3 regions of the Pseudomonas sp. SWRI51 genome follow, and region 1 is predicted to be linked to each of the others. Evidence: riboswitches for the same ligand, from Rfam matches in the RefSeq annotation. Region 1 holds a riboswitch; each other region holds the start of a gene.

Region 1 (4,395 bases):
CATGTCGCGGCGCTCACCGATGGCCCGGTAGATAGCCGCGCGTTCTGCGTCGCTGTAAGCGTGTTCATTCATGGTCGCAACAATGCCGCCGCCGCATCGGGGTTGGAAGGGAAATAGAAGTGTACGTATGAAGCCGTCAGCCGGCCGGTGCGGTACACCGCTTCGTTACCGCGCCCGCCATTGGGGCTCAGGCCGCGAGCGATGGGCTCAAGCTCGGTGCTGGTCAGCGAATGGTGATACGTGTGCCCACGCAAAGTGCCTTCAGGCAGCTCGACCGCCTGTAGCGCCAGCGCAGCCAGGCGCTTCTGCATGGTTGCCTCGCCGCTCAGCAACCCCAGCAGCGCGGCGCGCTCGCCCGCCACATCGGTCAGCGCATCGAGCAGGTAAAGCATGCCGCCACATTCGGCCAGCAGCGGCTTGCCCTGGGCGTGGTGGGCACGGATCGCCTCGAGCATCGGCGCATTGGCCGCCAGCGCGTGGTGGTGCAGCTCCGGATAGCCGCCGGGCAAGTACAGGCTGTCTACCGCCGGCAGCTCACGGTCGTGCAGCGGCGAGAAGAACTCAAGGTGGGCGCCCAGATTGCGCAGCAGCTCAAGATTGGCGCCATACAGGAAGGCAAAGGCTTCGTCGCGGGCCACGCCAATGCGCACCCCGGCCAGCGTAGCGGCGGGTTGCTGCAGCAGCGGCGCGGCAAAGCTGACCGGCGGCGGCAAGGCCGCATCGCAACTGGCGCCGAGTGCTTCGGCGGCGGCATCCAGGCGGGCGTCGAGGTCGTTCAGCTCGCTGGCCTGCACCAGGCCTAGGTGGCGGCTGGGCAACTCGATACCCCGCTCGCGGGACAGCCCGCCATACCAGCGCAGGCCTTCGGTCAGGCTACCTTCGAGCAGTTGCGCATGGCGCAGGCTGCCGACCCGATTGGCCAGTACGCCAGCGAATGGCAAATCGGGCTGATAGCGCGCAAGGCCCAGGGCCAGGGCGCCGAAGGTCTGGGCCATGGCGGTGCCGTCGATCACCGCCAGCACCGGCACGCCGAAGTGGCGGGCAAGGTCGGCACTGGACGGGGTGCCATCGAACAGCCCCATCACCCCTTCGATGAGGATCAGGTCAGCGTCGGCCGCCGCCTCCCACAGCAGGCGACGGCTTTCGTCGGCGCCGATCATCCACAGGTCGAGCTGGTACACCGGCGCGCCGCTGGCCCGCTCGAGAATCATCGGGTCGAGAAAGTCCGGGCCGCACTTGAACACCCGCACCTTGCGCCCCTGGTTACGGTGCAGGCGTGCCAGGGCCGCAGTGACCGTGGTCTTGCCCTGCCCCGAAGCCGGGGCGGCAATCAGCACGGCCGGGCAGTGCCGGGGTTGGCTCACAGTTCGACGCCTTTCTGCGCACGAATGCCGGCCTGGAACGCATGCTTGAGCATGCCCATTTCGGTGACGGTGTCGGCCATTTCAATCATTTCAGGCTTGGCCCCACGGCCCGTGACGATCACGTGCTGCATCGGCGGGCGCGCCTGGATGTCGGTCAGCACCTGGTCGAGGTCGAGATAGCCGTGCTTGAGGGCAATGTTCAGCTCATCGAGCACCACGAACTGCACCGCGGGGTCTTGCAGCAGTTGCCGCGATACCGCCCAGGCGGCCTCGGCTGCAGCGATGTCGCGCTGGCGGTCCTGGGTTTCCCAGGTAAAGCCCTCGCCCATCACGTGGTAGCGCACCTCGTCCGGGAAACGGCGGAAGAACAACTCTTCGCCGGTGCTGTTGCGGCCCTTGATGAACTGCACCACGCCGCACTGCATGCCATGGCCCAAGGCGCGTGCAAGCATGCCGAAGGCCGAGCTGCTTTTGCCCTTGCCGTTGCCGCTGAGCACCAGCAGCAGGCCGCATTCGTTGGGGGAGTTGGCGATGCGCTCGTCGATGAGCGCCTTCTTGCGCTGCATGCGCGCCAGGTGGCGTTCGTCGCGTTCGGGGGATTCGCTCATCAGGGGTCTCCGCAAACTGCCGCGCGGTGGCGGCAGGTAAAAGGCGGGCATACGGAGAACGCGCAGGAGCTGCGGCATTAGCCACAGTGCACCGCGCATCACCCTCCGTGATGCCGTTGGCAGTTACAGGCCGGTCTCCGGGCTTGTGAGTGGGGCAAAGGCCCCGGCCTGCGCGCCTTCCCGGGTGAGAGCACCCAGTGGCCGTGCGCGGCGTCGACTCACCTACCGTTGCGGGGGCAGCGCCGGAATCGCGCCATGCTGGCACCCACCGGCTTCCCAGTTTCACCCCGCCAAGGCTTGGCTCGCAGGGCACCTGAAACACGCGCGAAGGTTAGAGGGTTGCACCCTGAGCGTCAATGAACGAAGGCCGCAATGGCCTGGATCAATGGCCGATCTGCCAGCTTGTGCCACACTGAGTACAGTGATATCACTTAGCCAGCACCCAGCTGACCTCAATACAATTACAAGGAGAGCGCAGCATGCAAGGCCTGACCATCAATAATCAGCATCTGGAGTTCCTGCGCCCGGCACTGGAGCGCTGGATCGACTGCATCGACCGTTGCAACCAGTTCCATGGCGACAACGAGGCGCCCTACTGGCATGGCACAGCAGCCAATGTCGGCCTGCTGGCCGCTGCCGCCTGGCAGAGCGAGCTGGCCGCATTGGAGCAGACCGTCAGCAAGAAGCAGCGCGACGAAGGCGAGCGTGACGCCCGCTGCGACCTGTCGATCAGTAGCGCCGAAGCATCCGTGTACTTGCATGCCAGCCAGCGCTGGCCGCGCATTGCGCGTTTGGACATGACCGCGGCGCTGCTGGAAACCGCCGTGCAGGCCAAATGCATCGCCTACCCCAGCCAGCTCAAGGCCGGCGCCCTGTTCGTCACGCCATGGAAGGCCGGCCAGCACGCAAGCCCCGAGGAACTGCAGGACCTGGTGGACGATCTGCAAAAGCACACCGCCTGCGCGGTGGCGTGGTACTTCCCGTATGCCTATCGCAAGCTGCACAACGAGCTGGGGCAGTACTTTCCCGGGGTGGCGTTGCTGCTCAAGCAGGCGTGACCGGGTCAGCCGAAGAAGCGCTCGACCAAGCCTGCATCATTCAGGCGCGCTGCGTAGGCGGCGCGGTCGAACAGCTGGCCGGTGCGCAGGTCATAAACCGGCCCGGACGCGGGGGCGGCCACCTCACTTAACCGCACATTGACGAAGTGGTACTCGGCGCCGCGGATCTCGCGCAGCGAATCGATGCGAAAGTACGAGCCCGGCACGAACAGCGTTTCGGCCTCGTTGGCATGGCCTGAAAACGCGCTGACCGGCGTGCCATTGCGATAGCTGCCTGCTGGCAACTCGAATACCACGGAGGTGTCATCGAAAACGCCCTCAACGCCGCTGGCAGTCTTGAGGTTGTTGTCGGCGGCGAACTGGCGCACCACATACGGGTTTTCGGTAAACGAGGTCAGGTCGGTATTGACCAGCACATCGCCCACATTGAACTGCCCGTTACGGAAGTGCGTACCGCTGGTGCTGCGCAGGCCATGGCCGCCGCGATATAGCGGCACATCGCTGTTTTTCGGCAGACGCTCCAGATCATCAGCGAGCTTGGTCACGTAGTCCACTTCATCGCCGTAGGGGAAATCGCGCACGCCTTCGCGCAGGAAGCGGTTGATCTGCGAATCTTCCTCGGTGTACATCAGGATCAGGTGATTCTTGTAGCGGCCGTCCTGCTGATAGGTGTAGGCCGGCGTGCCGCCGTCATCGACATAATCGAAACCGTTGTCGTCCACTTGCGGGTCGTCTTCATCATCGAGTTCAGGGATATCCTGGTCGCCCAGCAACGCCTCCTGCCGCGCCCGGGCGTTGTCCGAGAGGGTGCGCTCGCGCAGCGCATCCGGGCGCATGTACTCGTCCCAGAACGCTGAAGGCTCGCTGGCCAGGTTGCCGGTTGGCGCGCCACCGGCCAGACGTGGCGGTGCCAGCAACTCCCACTCCCCCTCAGCATTGAGCCGCACCGGGCGCAGGGGCCCGAACGCAAACGGATTGTCGGCAGGCACGATCAGCCAGCTCGATGTCTCCGGGCTATAGCGCACGCGATAGGGAACACCTTCCAGCTCGATCCAGCAACTGCCGTCGGTGCCCATGCGCACCCCTTCCAAGCGGCCCTGCCCTAGCGGCTTTGCATCCAGCACGTCATTGGCCTCGATGCCATCGAGACCGGCCGAGGGCGCCTCAAGCACCTCCCAATCGGCCAGCGAGGTTTGCAGTTCGTGAAAAGGCGTCTGGTACGAAAGCAGCGCCATGCTACTGCCTGCGCCCACATCGACCATGCTCAGTGCGGCGAACACTGAATCCAGAATCGCCGCACGCATTGCCGCCTGGCGTTGCTGGGCGCTGCCCGCATGCACGGCAGCATCGATATCCAGGCCAAGC
Region 2 (4,395 bases), on a different contig from region 1:
GCAGGCTGGCATCACCCTTGGTCACTTCTGCATCGATGTAGGCGTACGCCCCTATCACGCGCACAGCGTCGGTTACCTGGCCGCTGAACTGCATGTCCAGGCCCTGGCTGCGCGCCTTGCCAGCGGCAACGCTGTCGCCAAGGGCATCGGTGGTGAGGACGTTTTCCTTGTCGATGCGAAACAGCGCAATGGTGGCGCCAAGACGGCTGTCGAGCAGGTCGAGCTTCACGCCGGTCTCGTACCCCAAGCCTTTTTCCGGTTTGTACACCTGGCCCTGGGTGCCGAGGGTGTTGGGCTTGAACGAGGTGGAGGCGTTGGCGAACACGCCCACCTGCGGCGTCAGTTGGTAAAGCAGGCCGATGCGCGGGGTGGCAACGTCCTTCTCCTGGCTGCTGCTGACCCCGCTGGTACGGTTCAGGGAAGTCTGCTCGATGTGCTCCAGGCGCACGCCCACCAAGCCACGCAGGCGCTCGGTGAAGGCAATCTGGTCTTGCAGGTTCAGTGCGTAGCTTTCGGTGTGCTCGTGGAAATCGTTGGCGCGGGTCAGCGCGGGCTTGGCCTGGCCGTACACCGGGTTGTAGATGTCCAGGCCGTAGCCGAGCAGGGTGGCGCTTTGTGGGTACTTCTGGCTGTTGCGGTAATTCTCGTATTCAAGGCCGATCAGCGTCTGGTGCTCCCAGCCCGCCCAATTGAAGGTGCCGTGCAGCTCGGCCTGGGTGATGTTGTCGTTCCACTCGAAGTCGCGCTCGCGGTAGAAGCGGGTGATGGTGCTGCCGACCACCGCCTGTGGTTCGGAGCTGGCGCCCTTGAGCGTGCCTTGGGTGTAGTGGTTGGCCAGGCGCAGCTTCCAGTCATCGCTGAGCATGTGCTCAAGCGCCAGGTCCACGGTCTGGTTGTCGTTGCGGATCTGCCCATCATTGGGCTCACCGAGGAAAGTCGAGCGTTTGACCGAGCCCAGGTCACCGTTGACGGCCGCAATGCCCCGGTCGAATACCGACTCGGTGCGGGAAAACTCGGTGTCCAGCAGCAACCGCGTATCGGGCGACAACTGCCAGCTCAACGACGGGCTGACGATGCGCCGTTCGCTGTTCACATGGTCGCGGAAGCTGCCGTTGTCTTCGACGGCCATGTTTATCCGCCCCAACAGGCTGCCTTCGCTGTCCAGCGGCGCGTTGGCGTCCAGGCTGGTGCGGTAGCGGTCCCAACTGCCGGCGCTCAGGCTCAGGTTGCTGAAGGTCTCGGCCTGCGGGCGCTTGGTCACGATATTGACCAGCCCGCCGGGGTCGCCACGGCCGTACAGGCTGGCCGCCGGGCCTTTGAGCACTTCGATGCGCTCGATGTTGGAGGTGTCCGGGGCGCTGTAGCTGCCTCGGTTGACGGCAAAGCCGTTCTTGTACAGCTCGCCGGTGGTGAAACCGCGCACGCTGTAGTTGAGGAAGGTCAGGCCGCCGAAGTTGTTCTGCCGCGCCACGCCGCCGGCAAAGTCCAGGGCTCGGTCAATACGCGTGGTATTGAGGTCCTTGAGTACCTGCGCCGGGATGACCTCGATGCTTTGCGGGGTATCGCGGATGTCGGTATCGGTGCGGGTGGCGGTGGCCGAACGGGTCGCCCGATAGCCTTGCACCGGGCCGTCGGCGCGTTCTTCAACGTAGGCGTCGGTAATCGAGATGGCTTCCAGCGTCAGGGGTTCTGCGGCGTAGAGCGATTGCCCAAACATACCGAGGGTCAAACCGGCCAGCAGGGGTGCGTGATGTTTCAACAGGGGGGTTCTCCATGGCAGATGTAATAACATAACATCTGCGCTGGCTAAAACGCTATCGCCGCACGATGGCAACGTGCCTGTTGACCACGGGCCGTTTTGATGGTCATCTGCGCGCCTGTTTCAGGTGCCCCCTGCCGCCGTGCATGGGGTGAAACGGGAAGCCGGTTCGTCATCCTCGCGGTGATCAGTCCGGCGCTGCCCCCGCAACGGTATACGAGCGAAGCATTCGATACGCCACTGTGCTCCGGCATGGGAAGGCGAATGTTTCATGACCCTCGTGAGCCCGGAGACCGGCCTGAAGCATCGTTTGGCAAACCCGCGGTGGGCGGGCGCAGGCCGGTTTTCGTAGGCGCGTGCGCCTGCGCTTTCCCTATGCGTTGTTCCCTCCGGGATTCTTTCATTCCTGTTTCAAGTGGAAAGATATGTCCCGTTATTCGTTGTTCCGTTCCTTCCCTGGCCACATGCTGCGTGCAAGCCTGGTGCCTTGTGTATTCCTCAGCGCAGGCGCCCAAGCCGCTGAAGATGAGCCGCTGGCATTGCCCGCCACGGCCATCACCGAATTCGCTGACGCGGCTGCCCAGCCCGACCTGCGCACCCCTGGCACCAGCGGTTCTAGGCTGAACCTCACGCCGCTGCAAACCCCTGCCAGCGTCACCAGCATCAGCGCCGAGCAGATCCAGGCGCGCAATAACGCCACCGTGCAGGACGCCGTCACCCGTTCCCCTGGCATCACCTTCATCGGCACGCCCGGCAACGGCGGCACGGCGCTGTCGGCACGTGGCTTCACCGGCCATAGCTCGACCATGCAGTTGTACGACGGCACCCGCCTGTATGTCGGCGCCGGCACCGTGACCTTTCCGGTCGACACCTGGGCGGTGGAGCGCAGCGACGTGCTGCGCGGCCCAGCATCAGTGCTGTACGGGGAGGGCGCCACGGGGGCGGTGATCAACGTGGTGCCGAAAAAGCCGTTCGAAGGTGACATCCGCAATCGCCTGCGCCTGGGTTACGGCTCCAATGACCGCCAGCAGATGGCGCTGGACAGCGGCGGGTCGCTGAGCGACACCCTGAGCTATCGCTTGAACCTCAACAAGCTGGCGAGCAATGGCTGGGTGGACCGCGGCGAGTCCGACAGCATCGCCCTCAGCGGTGCGCTGCGCTGGCAGCCCAACGAAGACCTGAGCGTGACCCTGAGTCACGATTACGGCGACCAGAACCCGCAGCAGTACCTCGGCACGCCGTTGATCGACGGGCATTACCGCGAGTCGTTGCGCGACCACAATTACAACGTGGCCAACGCCGAGCTGCATTACAACGACCAGTCCACACGCCTGGTCACCGACTGGGTAATCAGCGACACCCTCACCGCCAGCAACCAGTTGTATTACCTCAAGGCCCAACGCCGCTGGCGCAACGCCGAAAGCTACACCTGGCAGCCCGGCAACCTGATCGAGCGCAGCAGCTTCATCAGCATCAAGCAGACCCAGGAGCAGATTGGCGACCGCCAGTCGTTCACCCTGCAGCACCCGCTGTTTGGCCTGGACAGCCAGACCGTGGTGGGCGCGGACTACAATTCCATTCGCTTCCTGCGCAAGCACGACTTTGGCTATACCCTGGCCGATACCGTGCCGGTGACAGGCTCTGGCGGCGGCAGCTACATCAGCGACGACCCGTTCCGCTCGCGCGAAGCCAACCAGGCGCGGCAGTTCTCGCTGTTTGCCGAAAACCGCACGCAGCTGACCGAACGCTTGTCGCTGGTCACCGGTGCCCGCCGCGACCAGGTGCACCTGAACCGCGACAACCTCGATGACGACACCCGCAGCGACCGCAGCCTGACAGGCGATAACTGGCGCGCGGGCCTGGTGTTTGCGCTAAGCGAAGAGCTGTCGGTGTACGGCCAGTACGCCACCAGCACCGAAGGGGTCAGCGACCTGTTGACCCTGAGCTCGGAGCAGCAAAGCTGGGACTTGAGTACCGCCAAGCAGACCGAAGTTGGCATCAAGCAGATGCTGCCCGAAGGCCGCGGCGAGTGGACGCTCGCGGCCTACCACATCGTCAAGAAGAAGCTGCTCAGCACCGACCCGCTCAACCCCAAAGTGCAGCAACAGGTTGGCCAGCAGTCCTCGGACGGCATCGAGGCCACCCTTGAACTGCGCCTGCCCTATGAGGTGCAGTTGTCTGCCAACGCCGCCTGGGTGCGCGCCAGGTACGACGACTTTACCGCTGACGGCAACGACTACAGCGGCAACCGCCCGACCAACGTGCCGCGTCGTTCGGCCAACCTGTGGCTGAGCAAGGATTTTGCCCAACGCTTCAGCGCAGGTGCAGGCGCGCGGTACGTCGACAGCCGTTATGGCGACAACGCCAACACTGTCAAGGTGCCGAGCTACACCGTGCTCGACGCAAGCTTCGACTGGCATGTGCAGCCGGACCTGACCTTGGGCCTGCAACTGAACAACCTGTTCGACCGCCAGTACGCCACCACCAGCGAGAACGGCGGCCGGCAGTGGTACCTGGGCGAGCCGCGTTCGTTCTTCGTGACGGCTGACTACAGCTTCTGACCGTTGCCGCAGGAGGCGCCGAGCATGACCAGTTTGACCATCGACGACTTGCGCTGGGCACTGCCTGGGCCGCGC
Region 3 (4,395 bases), on a different contig from region 1:
TTCGCCGATGGCGCCATACAGGCTGGGGTCGCCGCTGTGCACGCGCGCGACGTGCTGGCCATCGGCATGGGCCTGGCGCATGGCCTCGATGATCTGTTCCAGGTGCAGCTCGGCGCTGTTTATCACGCGTTCGGCGGTGTTGCCGGCCAGTACCGCTGGGGGGACCAGAGAGCCTGCATAGATGATCACCGGGCACTGGTTGATCAGCCGCTGGCCCTTGACCGTGATCAGCTCGGGGTCGCCGGGGCCGGCACCGATGAAATAGACCGTCATGAAAAATCCTTGCGGGTAAAAGGAGGCATTATCGGCCGCAAGCCAGCGCCAGGGTAGCGCCATCAAGCACTTGGCGTGTAACCCGCAAGTGAGGCAGCAGGCTGTGGCCTTCGGCCAGAGCCAGTGCGGCGCTTTCGGCAACGCCCCAGCAACCGGTATGTTCGAAGGCGCTGGCTGACCGCTGGCTGAGCAGGTGCTCAACCCTCGCCAACTGGCTGACTTCGAAGCAGATCAAAGGCAACCCGAGTGCCTCGGCCAGCGCCAGCAGCCCAGGCTCGTCGGCCTTGACCTGAATGCTGGCGATGCCGCGCACGGCGTTCAAGGGCAGGGCATGCTTGGCAAGGGTCTGGTGCAGCAGTGCTGTCAGGGTTTGCTGCGAGCAGCCGCGCCGGCAGCCGAAGCCTGCGAACAGCACAGGCTCGGGGTGGGGGCAGGCCATCAGGCGTCGCTGGAGCGGCGGTACAGCCACGCACTGAGCAGGCCCAGCGCAAGCCAGAACGCCGCGTTGGTCAGCCACGAAGCAATCTTGAACTGAGTCTCCAGTGCGGCGGGTGCCAGGCTTTCGTGCACCTCTGGCTGTGGAGCGCCGATCACGTGGGGGATGACCAGCAGCACGGCGCCAAGCACCTTGAGCAACCAGTGCCGGGCGAACACCAGCAGTGCCAGGCCGACAGCGGTGGCGGCAGCGGTGCCGACCCACCAGTTCTGACGCAGGCCCAGGTCGGCAGCGGCCGTGCCGGGCAGCTCGGGCGGCAGGCCCAGTGTCGGCGCCAGGCAGAACACCGCAAAGCCTGCCAGGCCCCACCAGGCGCCGCTGCTGACCCGGCCCGGTGCGCGCAGGCTGTAGAGCGCTGCGAGAATCAGGGCAAAGCCGACGGCTACCACCAAATTGCCACCGGTGGTGGACAGCACGCGCTGCCAGCCATCTTCAGGCTCCCAGGCTTCGGCACTGTGTTCATGTTCATGCGCGGCGACAGCTTCACCTTCAGCAGGGTGGCTTGCCGCGGGGGCGGCGCTTTCATAGGTTTCGGCCTGCAGAATCAGCGGGGCTACCCAGAAACTTTGCAGCAACGTCAGCAGCAAGGCTGCAAGCAGCCCGCTGAAGCCCGCGGTACGGGCGATACGGGTAATCATGCTGGGCTACTCAGTGGCAGGGGAAGGCGGCGCTGTGGCGGGTATCGTGGGCCGCGTTGTGCACCGCTTCGATATGCGAAAAACCGGCGAAGTACACCAGGGACAGGCCCAGCACGCTGGCGCCAATGGCAACCATCAGGCGCTGGCTGAGCGTGGCGGGTGTGGCGATGCTGTGTTTGGCGGTGCTGATAGGCATGACGCGTTCCTCTGCTGCTTTTGTTGTGGCAACGGGCAAGCGCGGCGACCCCGGGCACCAGGGCCCAGGGTAAACGACAGCGCCCGCCCACCGCGGGGTGTTGAGTTGACGTCAGGCCGGTCTCCGGGCTTGCGAGGCGGAGCAGGGCTCCGTTCAAGTGTCACCTTCCCATGCCAATGCGCGGCACAGTGGTCTGGACACTTCTCTCGCTTACCGTTGCGGGGGCAGCACCGGATTTGCCTGGCCCTTTTGTAAAGGCTCAAGGCGCACCGGTTTCCCGTTTCACCCCTAAGGGGCACCTGGACGCAGTTCGCTAGCAAATCACGGGGCAGGGCGGGCGTCAATCGCCACGGCGGTTGACCGGATTGCGGGCACTGCGTAGCCTTGCCGTTTCGAGGTTCTCCAGCGGTGCTGGAGCTAAGACGGGAACGCGGTCAAGCCGCGGCTGCCCCCGCAACTGTAAGCACATCCGACAAGGTTGGCATGGCCACTGCGAATGCGGGAAGGCGCCCACCTGCTGGCTTAGCGGCCGGCACTGTGCAAGCCAGGAGACCTGCCTCGCAACTTTTCGACTTTAAACCGGGCGGGGTGATCCGGTGGCGAACACGCCCGGCCATCAGCGCCCGTGGCGGTCCCGCCGCATGCCCGCGCCATTGCAGCCAAGGGCACTCGCATGAAAACACTGGCCAAGCTCCCCGTCACCATCGTTACCGGTTTTCTCGGTTCGGGTAAAACCACGTTGCTGCGGCACATGCTCGACAACGCCCAAGGCCGCCGCATTGCGGTCATCGTCAACGAGTTCGGTGAGCTGGGCATCGATGGCGAAATCCTCAAGCAATGCAGCATCGGCTGCAGCGAAGAAGAGGCCAATGGCCGCGTCTATGAGCTGGCCAACGGCTGCCTGTGCTGCACCGTGCAGGAAGAATTCTTCCCGGTGATGCGTGAACTGGTTGCCCGCCGTGGCGACCTTGACCACATTCTTATCGAAACCAGCGGCCTGGCGCTGCCCAAGCCTTTGGTGCAGGCCTTCCAGTGGCCAGAAATCCGTAACGCCTGTACGGTCGATGCGGTCATTACCGTAGTCGACAGCCCGGCCGTAGCCGCCGGCACGTTCGCCGCCTACCCGGACCAGGTCGACGCCCAGCGCAAGCTCGACCCCAACCTGGACCACGAGTCGCCCCTGCACGAGCTGTTCGCCGACCAACTGGCCAGCGCCGACCTGGTGGTGTTGAACAAAGCCGACCTGATCGACGCCGAAGGCCTGGCCAAGGTCCGCGCAGAAGTCGCGCAAGAGCTGCCGCCAGCGGTCAAGGTGATCGAGGCCAGCAGTGGCCGGCTGCCGCTGGACGTGCTGCTGGGTGTCGGTGCCGAATCCGAAGCGCACATCGATGGCCGGCGCACTCACCACGATTCGCACCACGACGGCGACGACCATGACGACCACGATCACGACGCCTTCGACTCCATCTCCATCGACCTGCCTGAAGCCGACGAAAGCCTGCTGATGGGCGCCCTGACGCAGTTGGTCACCGAGTTCGGCATTCTGCGCGCCAAAGGCTTCGCGGCCATCCCTGGCAAGCCGATGCGCCTGTTGATCCAAGGTGTCGGCACCCGTTTCGACAAACACTTCGACCGCGCCTGGCGCAGCGAAGAACCACGCATCACCCGCCTGGTGCTGATCGGTCAGGACCTCGATGCCGTGCACCTGGAAGCCCGCCTGCGCCAGGCGCTGGGCGCCTGACCGATGCACCTGCTGCGCACCCAGCCCGGCGGCTTCGTGCCGGACGACAGTATCGCTGACCTTGGCCAGACCCCAGCGGAACTGGTGATTCTGTGCAGCGGCGATTCGCACTTGGCGCTGCTCGCCGAAACCGCCGAGCAACTGCCTGAACACTTCCCCAGCCTGCGCCTGGCCAACCCCATGCAGGTGCAGAACCACGCTTCGGTCGACCTGTATGTCGACGAGGTGCTGCGCCATGCCAAGGTGATTCTGGTGTCGTTGCACGGCGGGGTCGGTTACTGGCGCTATGGCGTCGAGCAACTGGTCGAGCTGGCCAGCCGCGGCGTGCAACTGATCATGGTGCCGGGCGATGACCGCCCGGACCCGGAGCTCACCGGCCTGGGCAATGTCACCGGGGCGCAGGCCGAGCGCCTTTGGCATTACCTGCGCCAAGGCGGCAAGGCCAATGCGCTCAACCTGTTCAACTGCCTCGCAAGCCTTTGGCTGGAGCGCGATTACGCCTGGGACGAACCCCAGCCGCTGCCGCGCACGGCGGTTTACCACCCAACACTGCCCAGTGCGGTGCTGCAGGACTGGTACGCCGAATGGAACCCGCAGTGGCCAGTGGCTCCGCTGCTGTTCTACCGCTCGCACCTGCAGGCGGCCAACACCGGGTTCATCGATGTGTTCTGCCAGCGCCTGCAGGCCTGCGGGCTGAACCCGTTGCCGATCGCCGTGGCCAGCCTGAAGGAGTCAGCATGCCTTGAACAGGTCGAGGCGTGGATGGACGAGGTCGAGGCCGAGGTCATCATCAATACCACAGGCTTTGCCCTGTCCAGCCCCGAACGCCCCAACCTGCGCCCGCTGCGCCGTGACGTGCCGGTGTTGCAGGCGATCTGCGCCCAGGACAACCAGCCGGCGTGGCAGCAGAGCGCGCAGGGCCTGGGCGCCCGTGACCTGGCCATGCACATTGCCTTGCCGGAGCTGGACGGGCGCATCATCACCCGCCCGGTGAGTTTCAAAGACCTTGCCTGGCACAGCGAGCGCAGCCAGTCCGACGTGGTGTGCTACC

What was found. Region 1 has a riboswitch for cobalamin ahead of cobO (cob(I)yrinic acid a,c-diamide adenosyltransferase). Riboswitches for the same ligand answer to the same signal wherever they lie in the genome.
Region 2: linked by a shared signal. The riboswitch ahead of HU720_RS00550 (TonB-dependent receptor) and the one ahead of cobO (cob(I)yrinic acid a,c-diamide adenosyltransferase) in region 1 are both predicted to bind cobalamin.
Region 3: linked by a shared signal. The riboswitch ahead of HU720_RS00115 (CbtB domain-containing protein) and the one ahead of cobO (cob(I)yrinic acid a,c-diamide adenosyltransferase) in region 1 are both predicted to bind cobalamin.

What each region holds. Positions count from the first base shown of each region.
Region 1 is NZ_JABWRG010000023.1:39,428-43,822, forward strand. It holds gene bluB (5,6-dimethylbenzimidazole synthase) at 1-72, opposite strand, end outside; gene HU720_RS10155 (cobyrinate a,c-diamide synthase) at 69-1,364, opposite strand; gene cobO (cob(I)yrinic acid a,c-diamide adenosyltransferase) at 1,361-1,972, opposite strand; cobalamin riboswitch at 2,083-2,304, opposite strand; gene HU720_RS10165 (hypothetical protein) at 2,452-3,030, shown strand; gene HU720_RS10170 (DUF6543 domain-containing protein) at 3,036-4,395, opposite strand, start outside.
Region 2 is NZ_JABWRG010000001.1:113,366-117,760, forward strand. It holds gene HU720_RS00545 (TonB-dependent siderophore receptor) at 1-1,759, opposite strand, end outside; cobalamin riboswitch at 1,868-2,076, shown strand; gene HU720_RS00550 (TonB-dependent receptor) at 2,185-4,320, shown strand; gene HU720_RS00555 (ABC transporter ATP-binding protein) at 4,345-4,395, shown strand, end outside.
Region 3 is NZ_JABWRG010000001.1:19,385-23,779, forward strand. It holds gene cobM (precorrin-4 C(11)-methyltransferase) at 1-273, opposite strand, end outside; gene HU720_RS00105 (cobalamin biosynthesis protein) at 302-712, opposite strand; gene HU720_RS00110 (CbtA family protein) at 712-1,407, opposite strand; gene HU720_RS00115 (CbtB domain-containing protein) at 1,418-1,603, opposite strand; cobalamin riboswitch at 1,700-1,921, opposite strand; cobalamin riboswitch at 1,982-2,179, shown strand; gene cobW (cobalamin biosynthesis protein CobW) at 2,277-3,344, shown strand; gene cobN (cobaltochelatase subunit CobN) at 3,348-4,395, shown strand, end outside.